2 regions of the Clostridium sp. JN-1 genome follow, and region 1 is predicted to be linked to the other one. Evidence: predicted binding sites of a transcription regulator. Region 1 holds the regulator's gene; the other holds the start of a gene.

Region 1 (8,247 bases):
TCAAAGCAAATGATAGTTTAAGCTCTTTAGAAATGAATCATATTGTTGATGAATTGAGATTCTTAGATGATCCTTTTACGTGTCCGCATGGAAGACCTACTATAATAAAGGTTACGTTAAATCAATTCGAAAAGAAGTTTAAAAGGATACAGTAATAGGAGTGATTAGTATGAAGAATTTATTTATTTTAGCAGGTCCTACTGCTGTTGGCAAAACCGACATATCGATAAACTTAGCAAAAAAGTTAAATGGAGAAGTTGTATCTGCAGATTCAATGCAAATATATAAATATATGGATATAGGTTCTGCAAAGGTTACAAAATCCGAAATGCAAGGAGTACCGCACCATCTTATAGATATTGTAGATCCAAATATGAATTTTGACGTTTCTCAATACAAAAAACTTGCTCAAGAAACAATAGACGAAATAACGTCTAGAGGGAAATTGCCGATGCTCGTGGGAGGTACTGGACTTTACATAAATTCTCTCGTGTGTAATTACAGTTTTACAGAAGCATCTACAGATTTGGAGTATAGGAAGTATCTTCAGAATCTTGCACTTAAAAATGGAAAAGAATATGTACATGAATTATTAAAAGAAGTTGACATTGAATCTTATAACAAGCTTTACCCAAATGATTTAAAAAGAGTTATAAGAGCTCTAGAAGTTTATAAGCTGACAGGCAAAACTATAAGTGATTTTAATAAGGATAATGATATATACGATATACCTTATAAAATTTATTACTTTGTACTTACTATGAACAGAGCTAAATTATATGATAGAATAAATAAAAGGGTAGATATAATGATAGAAAAAGGTCTGATAGACGAAGTCAAAAGTTTAAAAAGAATGGGATATACTTCAGAAATGCAGTCAATGAAAGGCATAGGGTATAAAGAAATACTGTACTATCTCGATGGAAAAATAAGTTTAGATGAAGCTATCTATATGATAAAAAAGGGAAGTAGAAATTATGCTAAGAGACAATTAACATGGTTTAGAAAAGATAAAAGAGTTATATGGATAGATAAAGATGAATTTAATGCAGATAATCAAATTGCAGAATACATATGTAAAAAAGTTCAAGAATTAAAGAATTTATAAAATTAAGAGGAATTCATTAGATTATATAGAATATATAAAATAAAGATTATGGAGGGGAAGTATATGAGTAAAACGGTCAATAACTTACAGGATATATTTTTAAATGGAGCTAGGAAAAATAAAACTCAGGTTACTATTTATTTGACAAATGGTTTCCAAATAAAAGGTAATGTAAAAGGATTTGATAGTTTTACTGTAATTTTGGATTGTGATGGAAGGCAGATGATGGTGTATAAACACGCAATATCTACTATCAATCCATCAAGACCAGTTTTGTTTAATAATAATCCTTCTGAGTAATAGTTTTTAATATTAAAACGTAGATAAAATGGGATAGGCAATATTTTGCTTATTCCCTTTTTTGTGATATAATAATAGCTTGAATTACAAATAAAGCATATTGGAGGTTTTAATACAAAAATGATAGATTTAGAAAAACAAAAGTTAAAAAGTATATATCATATAAATGATAGGGTATTTGAACTTTATGATCAAGCTATTAAAGATGTAAGAGAACAATTTGAAATATATGATGATATAAAAGGATATAATCAATTAAAAGTATTACATGCATTTCAAAGTGAAAGAATAAGTGAATCCCATTTCACAAATTCATCAGGATATGGATATGGAGATATAGGAAGAGATTCACTAGATAAAGTATACGCTAAAGTATTCAATTCTGAAAGTGCACTTGTAAGACCACATTTCGTAAATGGTACACATGCCTTGGCTACTGCACTATTTGGCAATCTGAGACCCAACGATACTATGATATCAGTATGTGGAACTCCTTATGATACATTACATAATGTTATAGGAATAAGTGGTAATAAAAATATAGGTTCCTTGAAAGAATATGGAGTAAAATATAAACAAGTAGATTTAACATCGGAAGGAAAACCTGATTTTGATAAGATAAAGTCTGAAATTGAAAATGATGAAAGTATAAAATTGGTACATATCCAAAGATCTACTGGTTATGGATGGAGAAAATCATTTCTAGTATCAGAAATAAAAGAAATTATAGATTTTGTAAAAGGTATTAATCCTAAATTAATATGTTTTGTAGATAATTGTTATGGAGAATTTATAGATACAATAGAACCAACAGAAGTTGGAGCTGACTTAATAGCAGGATCACTTATTAAAAATATAGGCGGAGGTATAGCTCCAACAGGCGGTTATATAGCAGGTAAGGAAGAATATGTAACTCAAGCATCGTATAGACTTACGGCTCCAGGAATAGGCGGGGAATGCGGCTCTACTTTTGGTGTTATGAGGCTTTTATATGAAGGACTCTTTTTGGCACCGCATATAGCTATAGAAGCATTAAAAGGAGCCATATTTTGTTCAAGAATAATGGAACTTGCTGATTTTGAAGTACTTCCTAGGTACACTGACAAGAGGAGCGATATAATACAAGCAATAAAGTTTAACGATAAAGAAAAACTTATAAACTTTTGCAAGGGTATTCAATCTGGCTCTCCTATAGATTCGTTTGTGCAATGTGAACCATGGGATATGCCTGGATATGAAGATCAGGTAATTATGGCAGCAGGATCCTTTGTTCAAGGTTCTTCAATAGAACTCTCAGCTGATGCACCTATTAGAGAGCCATATATAGGTTACTTGCAGGGAGGACTTACTTTTGAACATGCTAAAATTGGTATACTTATTGCACTTTCGAGTATTCTAAAGTAAGAAAAACTTATAGATAGCGTCTGTAGAGACCAACTAATTTGCCAATAATCTTGCAATCTTGTACGATTATTGGTTTCATTGTTTTGTTTTCGGGTTGAAGCCTTATATGATCTTTTTCTTTAAAAAATCTCTTTAAAGTAGCTTCATTTTCTATTAAAGCTGCAACAATGTCACCATTTTCAGCTGAATTAGTTTTTTCTATTATACAAAAATCTCCACTAAATATCCCTGCATCGATCATGCTTTCACCAGATACTTTTAATATAAATAATTGATTGCTGCTTTTAACATAGTCTGCTGGTAATGGAAAAGTATCTTCTATGTTTTCTACAGCTAATATAGGAACACCTGCAGTAATTGTTCCTATAATAGGTATATTTATCATTTCTTTTCTGCTCATTGAATTTTCTACAACTTCTATAGTTCTTGGTTTTGTAGCATCTCTTTTTATAAGTCCTTTTTTCTCCAAACGTTCAAGATGACCATGGACTGTAGAGGTAGAACTTAATCCAACTGCTGCACCAATTTCTCTTACAGATGGTGGGTAGCCTTTTTGCCGTATATGACTTTTTATAAATTCATATATTTCTATTTGCTTATTACTTTTAATCCTTGCCATAAAGAACACCTCACTAACTTACTATATTTTGAATTATATCACATAATAATATAAATATCAAACTTATGTTCTGTTAGTGATTAAGCCTTTACTATATTGGGTACCGCCAACATTTCCGACAAAACCCACGCTAAGACGAAAAATGGGTGAAAATTCAACTTTTCACCCACTCTAAGACATATCATGGATTAGTTATATTTAATGGTCTTAGCTCATTAAATTCAGGAATATTTTTAGAATCAAAATTATATTCTCCAAGTAAATTAATGTGTTCCCAGCTTAATGGAGATATATGTTTAAGTAAGCTTTCATCAATTGTCTGATTTTGCTTTATGTAGTCTATTGCTTTTTGTAAGTATGTAGTATTCCAAATACTTATTGCATTTATTAAAATATTTAAAGCACTTGCTCTTTGAAGTTGATCCTGCAATTCACGTTCTCTAAATTCTCCACGTTTTCCAAAGAATACAGCTCTTGCAAGAGCATTCATAGCTTCACCTTTATTAAGTCCTCTTTGTATACGTCTTCTAAGGGATTCATTAGTTATATAATCTAAAAGAAATATAGTTTTTTCTATTCTTCCCATCTCTCTAAGAGCTGTGGCTAAAGCATTTTGCCTAGCATAAGAACCTAATTTTCCCATTATAAGTGAAGCAGTAGCTTTCCCTTCCCTTATTGAATGTGCTAATCTTAAAACATCATCAAAGTTTTCTTCAATAATTTTAATATTTATATGACTATTTACAATACTTTCTATTTTAGGAAAATTGCTAGCTTTTCCAACGCAATATAATTTAAGTTCTGATATATCTCTAATTCTAGGGGCAAACCTAAATCCTAATAAGTGACTTAATCCAAAAACCTGATCAGTGTAACCTGCTGTATCCGTATAATGCTCTTGAATATTTAAATCTGTTTCATGATAAAGAAGTCCATCAATTACATGAACTGCATCTCTAGCATTAGTATTTATTACTTTTGTATAGAATGTTGAAAATTGATCACTTACAAATCTGTACATTGTTGTACCTTTACCAGTCCCATAATGAGGATTAGCATTAGCATATAAGGATGAAACACCAACCTGTACACGCATACCATCACTTGATGAAGTACTACCATCACCCCAAAATGCTGACAAAAATAATTTATGATGGTAATTAACTAATGTAGCTTGTGCTTTTTTCATGGCATCATCATATAACCTCCATTGAGCTGAATTTGCCATTTGTTTATAAGATATGCCTGGCGTTGAGTCTGACATCTTTGACAATCCTATGTTAGTTCCTATAGCCATTAGAGCTGCCATAAGAATTGTTTTTTCTTCACCTTTAGCAGAATTCCCAGTTGAAGCATGAATAAAACTCCTATCAAAGCCTGTCCATTTTGATACTTCTAAAAGTAGATCAGGAAGCTTAATTCTAGGTATCATCTTATAAAGTTTTTGACTTAATTGCATTGCTTCAGGCGGAGTATCTTTTTTTAATCTATCTATATGTATTTTTGAATTTTCAATAACTACATCTTCCAATTTATCTATGTTTTTTGAGAACCATTTTAATTTGTCATTTAATGATTCTAATCTTTCTGTAATATATTTTTTGACATTAAGATCTACAGCAAGTTTTGTGCCTGCTTGTTTAGCTATGTTCCATTCATCATAAGATAATAAATATTCTTCGTAGACTAGTTCTACTGATTTTCATAATCTCTTATTGACTATTTGTCAATAAGAGATTATAATCAAGCTTGTCAAGACTAACCAACATAATAAATGAAAAATGGAGGTACGCAATTATGAGAATACTTGTTTATGGTGCAGGAGTGTTAGGATGTAATTTAGCACATTTACTCTATAAATCCAAAAAGAATGTAACGCTTCTTGCAAGAGGAAGTTGGTATGAGGAAATTAAACAGAATGGGCTAACAATCAGACATAAATTTAAGATTAAAAATACAAATGATAAAATATGTGTGATTAATTCTTTGACGGATCAGGATTTCTATGATGTAATCTTTGTTGCTTTGAAATATACACAACTTGGAAGTATCATTCCGATTTTAAATAAGAATTCGAGTAGAAATATTGTTTTTATTGGGAACAATACAAATGCAAAAGAGTATTTAGATCTATTGAAAGAGAAAAACGTATTTTTTGGATTCTTTAGTGCAGCTGGGCAAAGAACCAATAAATATGTTGATTCTTTTTATTTAAATGAAATGACGATTGGAAGAATAGATAATTCTCATGAAAGTGATGAATGGATAAAGAGCATTTTTCAGGGAACAAAAATGAGACTTACCATTGAAAATAAAATGGATGATTGGCTAAAAAGTCATGCAGCATTGATTCTTCCGTTTGTATATGCAGCATATTATACAGGGTATAATTATAGAAAAATCAAGAGAAATAAGATGGTTTTGTATAAAATTATAGATTCTGTAAGAGAGTATTATGATGTGTTAAAAGAACTTGGGTATGAGGTGTTGCCGAAGAGTGATTACGAATTTGTTACCTCGAAAAAAATCAAGTGTTATATGTTTTTAAAATTGTGTTGCTATACGTCACTTGGAGATCTGTGCGTATGCGATCATGCAAAAAATGGTAAGAATGAGATGATAAAATTAAATGATGAGTTCCGAGAATTGTTAGCAAATGCAATGGTGAGAACACCCAATGCAGATGTTCTTGAAAAATACATACCATCTAAATAATAAGGAGGAATCTATGACGAAACGAATCAATGATACAAAACAAAGAGAAAAGCAAATAGTACAGGCTGCTCAAAAAATATTTCTAAAAAAAGGATACTTTAGAACAACGATTGACGATATTGCCGCAGAAGTAGGGGTAGTAAGGGGAACAGTTCTTCACTACTATAATAGTAAGGAAAAGTTAATGGAAGCAGTGCTAAATCATAAGGGTGATTCCTTTATACCATACGTTACAAAGATTATTGAAAATCAGGATGTTTCTGTAACGGAACGTTTGCACAAAATTATAGAACTGTGCTCAGAGCAGTTTTCAAATGTCAAACCTCAATTGATAAGATACCAGAGAGATTATGAAAAATTTCGTTTTCTTCTTGATCAGATTAGGATTCAAACGTTTTATCAACTGTGTGAGCCCTTTCAAAAGCTGTTAGATGATGGTTGTAAAGAAGGTGTCTTTTGTATCCATGATACTAGAGCCAGAGCAAATAGTATTGTGTTTGCAATATTTGGAGTAACCGGTGCTGACATCTCAACTGAAGCACTCCTTGCAGAACTACAAATTATAATTAATAAATTTACTCAATCACATATAAATTAAGCACTCTTGATGAAAAAATATCTAAAATAAATACTAAAAATAAAGATGTGTCCAAATTGTTTTTAACTATTTGGACATCAGTGGCTCAAGCTTAGGCAAATAAAAGGTTAGTTGAAAAATTAATTGACGATTATTTTATATCAGGAAAAATAACTCAACTATAATTGAGTTATTAAAAATCAAAGTAAGAAAATTATTATATTGGGTTAAGAACCGACATTTTCAGCAAAATTCATGTTAAATCATAAAACTAAGAGTTTTTACTCACATTAAGGCAGTATTATCCATGAATATACCATAAAATATAAAATTTCAGTGTTTTAGTACTTTATCTGTGGTAATGGTTTTATAATATAAAAGACACTTATAAAGCTGCCGCTTATAAGACTTATAAGCAAGTCCATTGAACTTAATTCTTTAACGTGGGATTTGTCGGAAATGTTGGCTGCACCCCTATATAGTATAATATAAAAATGCAGTAAATATTTGTATTACATTATATTGAAAAACATACAAAATAAATATTTTATGTAAATATTAAATAAATTGTGCAAAACTACTGTTAAATTTGATTATTTTTATATATAATAATAGATAGTAAGAATCAACTTATAAAATAATTTAATTTGGAGGGGGAGTGTATAATAATGAGTAAAAATGGATATTGCATATTTGATTACAATAAGCTATGTAATAATTGTGGTGAATGTGATAGATGCGATATAGATCCAAGTAAGAAATGTAACAACTGTGGAAAATGTCTAGAAGAAGGGGGATATGATATGAAAGCTATAAAGATTGATGAAGTTGTCATGGGTGATGAAAAATTAGATACAGATGAAAGTTCAAAAAATTCAGTAAAAATGGTAAATACAGCAATAAAAAGTACAAACACTGGACTCAACTGTCAAGATAAAAAAACATGTACAGATAAAGAAATTGAAAATGATAATACTAAAGACGAAGAAATACATACAGATGTAGATTCTTCAAATAACTGGAAACCAAACATAGAATATATAGATGATGTAGAAGGCTTAAATGATTTACTTAAAGACATAAAGAAACTCGACGAAGTTGCTTTTGAAGAATTTCCTGGGCTTATAAGATTTAAAAATGAAAGATATAAAAATTAATAGGGGACAGCAGCTGATATTTTTATCAGCTGCTATTCTTTACTTAGAGGATTTGATTTTACAGCTTCTCTTAATTCTTCATCGTCAACGTGAGTATATATTTGAGTAGTTGATACATTTTCGTGGCCCAGTATTTCTTGTAAACTTCTTATATCTACATTTCCGTATTTATACATAAGAGTTGCCGCTGTATGTCTTAATTTATGAGGAGTATATTTTTGCGTATCTAAGTTAGCTTTTGCTAAGTATTTTTTTAACATCAATTCTACGGAACGTTTGTTGATTCTTTTATAATTTTTGCTTATGAAAAGGGCATCTTTATCTATTATTTTATCTATCTTCTTATTTCTAATATTTAAATATGAAG
Region 2 (8,247 bases), 270 kb from region 1:
ATAATTTTTTTGTCATTATACATAATATCGTTTATTTTAATGAGTAAAATTACTATATATGAAATAATATATAATGTAAAAAACTTTATTCACAGAAATGATGACGATGCAATAAAATTAATTGATGAAAAGGAAGATAATATTGAAGATTGTAACCAAAATGATAAAAAGAAGAATTTTATAAATGGAATAAACAGCAGAATAAAGATATTAAATTTTATGAAGTCATCTGAAAAAAATAAAGAAGTAGAAAAGCCAAAACAGCATCCCATAAATATTGAATGTGCATCAGATAAAACTTCTGATAGATCTATGAATGATGAAATTAGTAAACGAATAAAAAGTGCAGCATCTATTGTTATGTATAAGTTTCCAAACTCTAATTTGTTAAATACAAATACACTATCTAAATTAAATAAAGAAGATAAAAAAGAATTAATAGGAAATGCTAGTAAGCTTGAGGAAACTTTGTTGAGCTTTGGAGTTGAAGCTAAAGTCATTCAAGTAAGCAAGGGTCCATCTGTCACAAGATTTGAAATTCAACCAAGTCCTGGTGTTAAGGTAAGTAAAATAGTAAACTTAGCTGATGATATAGCATTGGGACTTGCATCATCTGGAATTAGAATTGAAGCACCTATTCCAGGTAAATCAGCTATAGGAATAGAAGTACCAAATAGGGAGTTAACTCCTGTTTATCTAAGAGAAGTTATTGAATCATCTGAATTTATGAATTCAGATAATAATTTGGCGTTTTGTCTTGGAAAGGATATAGCTGGAAACTGTGTTATATCTGATCTTTCAAAAATGCCTCATGTGCTCATAGCTGGGGCAACTGGATCTGGTAAGAGTGTGTGTATAAATACCCTTATAATTAGTTTTTTGTATAAGTATTCTCCTGACAATGTCAAGTTACTTATGATAGATCCTAAAGTAGTTGAACTCAGTATATATAATGGAATTCCACATTTATTGATACCAGTAGTTACAGATCCTAAAAAAGCCGCAGGAGCATTAAACTGGGCTGTGCAGGAAATGAAGAGAAGATATAAGTTATTTGCAGACAATGGCGTTAGAAATATTGAAAGCTATAATAAATTAACTGTTAAGGGAACGGCTCAAGAAAAGCTTCCTTTTATAGTAATAATAATAGATGAGTTAGCAGATTTAATGATGGTTTCCCCACATGATGTGGAGGATTATGTATGTAGGTTAGCTCAAATGGCAAGGGCAGCAGGTATGCACCTTGTTATAGCTACTCAAAGGCCATCTGTAGATGTTATTACTGGAGTCATTAAAGCTAATATTCCTTCTAGAATATCTTTTGCTGTATCAAGCCAAATTGATTCTAGAACAATATTAGATAGTGCTGGTGCGGAAAAGCTTTTAGGTAAAGGAGATATGTTATTTTATCCTGTTGGCGAAGCTAAACCAATAAGAATACAGGGAGCATTTATATCAGAAAATGAGGTTGAGAGGGTAGTTAGCTTTATCAAATCAAGTCATAAAGTTCCTCAATATCAAAGTGATATAATAAATCAAATTGATACCAATGTTGATACTAATAAGGATTCTGAATGTGATAAATTATTAGAAGAAGCAACTAAAATTGTGGTACAAGCCAATCAAGCTTCTACGTCACTGCTTCAGAGAAGACTTAGAATAGGCTATAATAGAGCAGCTAGAATTATAGATCAAATGGAAGAAAGAGGGATAATATCGGCGAGAGATGGAAGTAAGCCGAGACAGGTATTGATAAAGAAAGATGATTTATAGATATCAAACTTTTTAAATGATTTTGCATTTTTGATTTAATAAAAATTAAATTTATGCTTGTAAAAAATAATAAGTAGTCTTAAAATAAGTTATGTATTTATTTTAATATGCTATAATACAGGAGGAAATATAGTGAAGAACAATGTAAAAATTGGACTAATAAGTTTGGGTTGTGATAAGAACAGAATAGATTCGGAAATTATTCTAAGCAATATTAAAATCGAATATATTATAGTAGATGACCCAAGAGAAGCTGATGTTATAATTGTTAATACATGTGGTTTTATAGAAAATTCAAAACAGGAATCTATAGATACAATATTAGAAATGGCTGAATACAAAAAGAAATACAAATGTAAACTTTTGGCTGCTACAGGCTGCCTTACACAAAGATATGGTAAGGAATTAATGGATTTGATTCCGGAAATAGATATATTACTTGGAGTAAATGACTATGACAAGTTAAGTGGAGCTATAGAAAGTTGTATGAATGGAAATCAAAATAAGTTTTATAGCTGTACCTATAGTGATGTAAATATAAATGAAGGAAATAGGGTTCTAACTACTGATTCACACTATGCTTATATAAGGATAGCAGAAGGATGTGACAACTTTTGCACTTACTGTATAATACCTAAAATAAGAGGGAAATATAGAAGCAGGCATATGGAAAATATTTTAAGGGAAGCATCTGATTTAGCTAGCTTGGGAGTAAGAGAACTGATACTTATAGCACAGGACACAAGTATTTATGGTATTGATATATATGGTAAAAGCATGCTCCATGAACTTATAAAAAAGCTTTCTCTTATAGATGGCATAGAATGGATCAGAATTCTGTATTGTTATCCTGAACAAATTACTCAGGAACTCATAGATGAAATGGCACGAAATAGTAAAGTATGTAAGTATCTAGATATACCAATTCAACATATAAGTGATCATGTGCTAAAAGCTATGGGAAGGAAAGGAACAAGACAAGATATAATAAGCAATATACATAAATTGAGACAAAAGATAAAAAATATTGTACTTAGAACTTCTATTATAGTAGGTTTTCCTGGAGAAACCCAGGATGATTTTGATGAATTGAAAGAATTTATTAAGGATATCAAATTTGACAAATTAGGAGTTTTTAAATATTCTAGAGAAGAGGGAACTCCTGCAGCTTTGATGAATTCTCAAATTACTGAGGAAATCAAAGAGAGTAGAGAAGAAGAACTTATGAGTATTCAACAACAGATATCCAAGGATATTAATAGTGAAAAGGTTGGAAAAGTATATGACGTTATAGTGGAAGGTAAAGACGAAGAATGGTATGGGAGAAGTTATGAAATGACTCCTGAAGTTGATGGACTCATTTACTTTAAATGTGATAAAGACTTAAAGATAGGAGAAATTGTTAAAGTAAAAATCACTCATGCTTTTGAATATGATTTAATAGGAGTTGTGTACTATGAATCTTGCTAATAAACTTACAATACTTAGAATTATATTAGTTCCTGTTTTTTTAATATTTATAACTATAAAAGGGATACCTTATGGTACACTTATTTCTATAGCTATATTTATTATAGCATCTATAACAGATAAGTTGGATGGATATATTGCGCGAAGCAGAAATCAAGTAACTAGTTTTGGGAAATTAATGGACCCTCTAGCAGATAAGTTATTGGTTACAACAGCACTAGTATGTCTAGTTGAATACCATGTAATTCCTTCATGGGTAGCAATAATAATTATAGCTAGAGAATTTGCTGTTACTGGACTTAGGACTGTAGCTGCTGCAGAAGGAAAAGTTATAGCAGCAAGTAAATGGGGAAAAGCAAAAACAGTTACTCAGATAATAGCTATAGTATTAGCATTAATAAATTTAAATTATCAACATGTTTTTCTAGGAATGCTAGAAAAATTTATTAAACATCCTCATAAGTTTTTAAATATGACAACAGATGTGGCTATGACATTAGCTATAATTATAACTATAATATCTGGACTAGATTATTTTATTAAGAATAAGGAAATGCTTAGACCTGATAAATAGGTTTATTAAAGAGTTAAATTTTAAAAAATTTAACTCTTTATTTTATGTGCCCAAGTCAGATTACAGCCTAAGTCAACTTATGAGTTAGGAACCCTATAAAGCTGCTCAAGCTCTAGCTCTAGCTCTAGCGTATTACTCACGCGGTGCATAAGAACAGAAAATAAATTAATTATTTTCCTTATACTCGATTGTTTAAAATATAATTTTATGTAAATAATTATAATGTCTATATAGAAAATACCTATGTTTTTGATAATTTTAAATTATAGGCATAGATTTCTATAATAAATGTTATATTTGATTTAAATAGCTGAACTTATACTAGGTTGACCAAATATATAATATATTATATAATTAGTTTAGAACAAATGTTCGAACCCGTATACTATATAGTATATATGCCATAATTAAGGAAGGGAAGTGGCTATTTTGGCAAATATTAATACTGAAAAATTAAAAGCACTTGATTCTGCGTTAACGCAAATAGAAAAGCAATTTGGTAAAGGTTCTATAATGAAACTTGGTGAAAACAGCGTATTGGATTTAGATGCTATATCAACTGGATGTTTAGATCTGGATATAGCACTTGGAATTGGCGGTATCCCCAAGGGAAGGGTTGTAGAAATATTTGGACCTGAATCATCTGGTAAAACTACAGTAGCTCTACATATAATAGCTGAAGCACAAAAAGCTGGAGGAGCTGCAGCATTTATAGACGCTGAACATGCTCTTGATCCAGGATATGCTAAGAAATTAGGAGTGGATATAGAAAATTTAATTGTATCTCAACCAGATACTGGAGAACAAGCACTTGAAATAGCTGAAGCACTTGTAAGATCAGGAGCTATAGATGTAATAGTAGTTGATTCTGTTGCTGCACTAGTTCCTAAAGCAGAAATAGAAGGAGAAATGGGAGATTCACATGTTGGCTTACAAGCAAGACTTATGTCTCAAGCTTTAAGAAAACTTACTGGGGCTATAAACAAGTCCAAATGTTCTGTAGTATTTATTAACCAGTTGAGAGAAAAAGTAGGGGTTATGTTTGGAAATCCAGAAACTACTCCAGGCGGAAGAGCACTAAAATTCTATTCTTCTGTTAGACTGGATGTTAGAAGAATAGATTCTATAAAACAAGGTGATGAAATAGTAGGTAATAGAACAAGGGTTAAAGTAATTAAAAATAAAGTTGCACCTCCATTTAAACAAGCAGAATTTGATATAATGTATAACCAAGGAATATCAAGAGAGGGAAATGTTTTAGATGTTGGTGTTAGAGAAGAACTTGTTCAAAAAAGTGGATCATGGTTTTCATACAAAGAAACTAGGCTCGGGCAGGGAAGAGAAAACGCAAAACAATTTTTTAGAGAAAATCCTAAGATAATGTATGAAATAGAAAATAATATAAGACAAAAATATAACCTTCCTGCCGTAAATCCTAAGATAGATGAAGATGCTAAGGGAAAAGATAAACTAAAAAAAGAAGAAGATAAACTAAAAAAAGAAGAAGATACTCAAAGTAAATAAAATTTCAAATAAAAACATAAGGAAAACTTGATATTTCATAAGGAAAACATGATATTCTAATATAAATTCTTGTTATTGTAAAATAACGGATTATATTAATAATATAACACTTAAAACTTGACAATAATAAAAATATAATATAAAATTAAGACAAATTCTGGTTTATCATTTATTTTGACTAGTTACCAATTGAATAAAATAAGGCACCTTTTCTATGCTTGCATATTTTACCTAAAATATATATACGTGATAAAAGCAAAGGAGGTGTTTATATGAATTCTATTATATATGTAATTATTACTGGTATAATAGTAGCTATTGTTTTGTTAATAATGTTATACCTTATAAAAAATAAAGCTGAAACTATAAGATCGGAGGCTCTTAAAGAGTCCAATAGATTAAAAGAAGAAGCTAAAAGGGATGCAGAATCCAAAAAGAAAGAGGCAATACTTGAGGCTAAAGAAGAAGTTCATAAATTAAGGGCAGATTTTGATAAGGAATCAAGGGATAGAAGAAATGAATCTCAGAGATTTGAGAGAAGGTTAATTCAAAGAGAAGAATTACTTGATAAAAAAAGTGATATGCTTGAAAAAAGAGATGAAAATCTAAATAAAAAGCAGCAAAAAATTGATGAATTACAACAAAATGTGGAACAATTATATGAAAAGCAGAGAAAAGAACTTGAGAGATTGTCAGGTTTAACATCTGAACAGGCTAAAGAAATATTGCTAGATGAGGTTAATAAGGAAATAAAACATGAATCTGCAATGATGATTAAAGAAGTAGAAACAAGGGCAAAGGAAGAAGCAGATAAAAAGGCAAGAGAAATAATAACATGTGCTATTCAAAGATGTGCAGCAGATCATGTTGCAGAAACGACTGTTTATGTTGTTTCTCTCCCTAATGATGAAATGAAAGGGAGAATAATAGGAAGAGAAGGTAGAAATATAAGGACTCTTGAAACATTAACTGGTGTTGATTTAATAATTGATGATACACCAGAGGCAGTAATTCTATCGGGATTTGATCCTATAAGAAGAGAAGTAGCTAGAATAGCGTTGGAAAAACTGATAATTGATGGCAGAATTCATCCAGCAAGAATTGAGGAAATGGTTGAAAAAGCTAAGAAGGAAGTAGAAAATAACATTAAAGAAGAAGGAGAACAAGCAACTTTCGAAACAGGAGTACATGGTCTTCACTTGGAATTAATAAAGTTATTGGGAAGATTAAAGTATAGAACTAGTTATGGTCAAAATGTATTAAAACATTCTATTGAGGTTGCATACTTAGCTGGTCTTATGGCATCAGAGCTTGGAATTGATCCTACTATTGCTAAAAGGGCAGGATTGCTTCATGATATAGGTAAGGCTGTTGACCATGAAGTAGAAGGACCTCATGCAATTATTGGGTCAGAAGTTGCAAAAAAATATCATGAATCTTCTATAATTGTAAATGCTATTGCAGCTCATCATGATGATGTAGAATCTGAGTCATTAGAGGCTGTACTTGTCCAGGCAGCAGATGCTATATCAGCAGCAAGACCTGGAGCTAGAAGAGAAACTTTGGAAGCTTATATAAAGAGATTAGAAAAGCTGGAAGAAATAGCAAATTCATGTGAAGGTGTGGAAAAGTCATATGCCATTCAAGCGGGCAGGGAAATAAGAATCATGATCAAACCAGAAGAAGTTGATGATGCAGGAGCTGTGGAAATGGCAAGGAACATAGTTAAGAGAATAGAAAATGAATTAGAGTATCCTGGTCAAATAAAAGTAAATGTAATAAGAGAAACACGTGCTATTGAGTACGCAAAATAATTAATTTTATTAATATTCCTTTTAAATTTTGTAAGTAGATTTACAAAATCTAAAAGGAATTTTTAATTTTATGTAGAATAGTATATTGTAGTAACAATAACAAATAAAGTTAAATAATTTTATAATTAATATGTAGGAGGTTTATTATGGAAGTATTAAAAGTTTCAGCAAAATCGAGTCCAAATTCAGTGGCAGGGGCATTAGCAGGTGTTTTGAGAGAAAGAGGAGCCGCAGAGATACAAGCTATAGGAGCAGGAGCTCTAAATCAAGCTGTAAAGGCTGTAGCAATAGCAAGAGGGTTTGTAGCACCAAGCGGTATAGATTTAATTTGCATTCCAGCATTTACCGATATTGAAATAGATGGTGAAGAGAGAACTGCAATAAAATTAATAATTCAACCAAGATAGTAAATAGTATATAAATAGAGGGCTTGAGTTTTCAAGCCTTTTTTTAATACTCTGTTAACTTGTTGAATAAATACTGTGGAAATTATATTTTGCGAAAAATTAATTTTAAATACTTAAAAATTATGTGATAAAATTATATATAGACAAAAAATTTGTACAAATAAAGTTGACTATATCGTGCTCTGTGTTAAAATGTAAAAAGACATTGTAATTATAGTTGTTTGTTGTAAGGAGGAAAATATGGACATAAAAGCGATATTACAATTAATGAGACCAAAACAGTGGATTAAGAATTTTTTTGTATTTGCTGCTGTAGTTTTTTCAGGTAAGTTTTTAGATAAAAGTGTAGTTTACTACAATATATTGACATTTGCTTTATTTTGTCTTACATCATCAACTATATATATATTAAATGATATAGTTGATATTGAAAAAGATAAGTGCCATCCAGACAAGAAAAAAAGACCGCTTCCAAGCGGCAGAGTTTCTAAGAAAACTGCTGTTATACTGGATATTTTTGTGGTTTTTTGTGTTATATCTCTTTCTTATCTATATTTAAACATAGAAATATTATCAATATTTTTGATTTATATAGTTGTGAATATATTTTATTGTTTTAAGTTAAAAAACATGGTGATAATAGATGTAATGACTATAACCTTTGGGTTTGTACTCAGAGTAGAAA

Evidence for each region. Region 1 encodes LexA, which represses DNA repair genes until DNA is damaged. Its sites were predicted from a motif close to CNAACANNTGTTNG; they were not measured.
Region 2: the regulator LexA is predicted to act here: its motif matches at 4,179-4,192, upstream of recA (recombinase RecA).

The regions. Positions count from the first base shown of each region.
Region 1 is NZ_CP033465.1:1,483,706-1,491,952, forward strand. Features, by position in the region: gene mutL (DNA mismatch repair endonuclease MutL) at 1-155, shown strand, start outside; gene miaA (tRNA (adenosine(37)-N6)-dimethylallyltransferase MiaA) at 170-1,108, shown strand; gene hfq (RNA chaperone Hfq) at 1,172-1,408, shown strand; gene EBB51_RS07080 (methionine gamma-lyase family protein) at 1,529-2,812, shown strand; gene lexA (transcriptional repressor LexA) at 2,820-3,431, opposite strand; partial or broken gene EBB51_RS07090 (Tn3 family transposase) at 3,613-5,115, opposite strand; gene EBB51_RS07095 (2-dehydropantoate 2-reductase N-terminal domain-containing protein) at 5,229-6,146, shown strand; gene EBB51_RS07100 (TetR/AcrR family transcriptional regulator) at 6,160-6,744, shown strand; gene EBB51_RS07105 (hypothetical protein) at 7,392-7,880, shown strand; gene EBB51_RS07110 (tyrosine recombinase XerC) at 7,913-8,247, opposite strand, start outside.
Region 2 is NZ_CP033465.1:1,751,000-1,759,246, reverse strand. Features, by position in the region: gene EBB51_RS08275 (DNA translocase FtsK) at 1-1,773, shown strand, start outside; gene rimO (30S ribosomal protein S12 methylthiotransferase RimO) at 1,906-3,243, shown strand; gene pgsA (CDP-diacylglycerol--glycerol-3-phosphate 3-phosphatidyltransferase) at 3,230-3,817, shown strand; gene recA (recombinase RecA) at 4,247-5,341, shown strand; gene rny (ribonuclease Y) at 5,614-7,155, shown strand; gene spoVS (stage V sporulation protein SpoVS) at 7,302-7,562, shown strand; gene EBB51_RS08245 (decaprenyl-phosphate phosphoribosyltransferase) at 7,803-8,247, shown strand, end outside.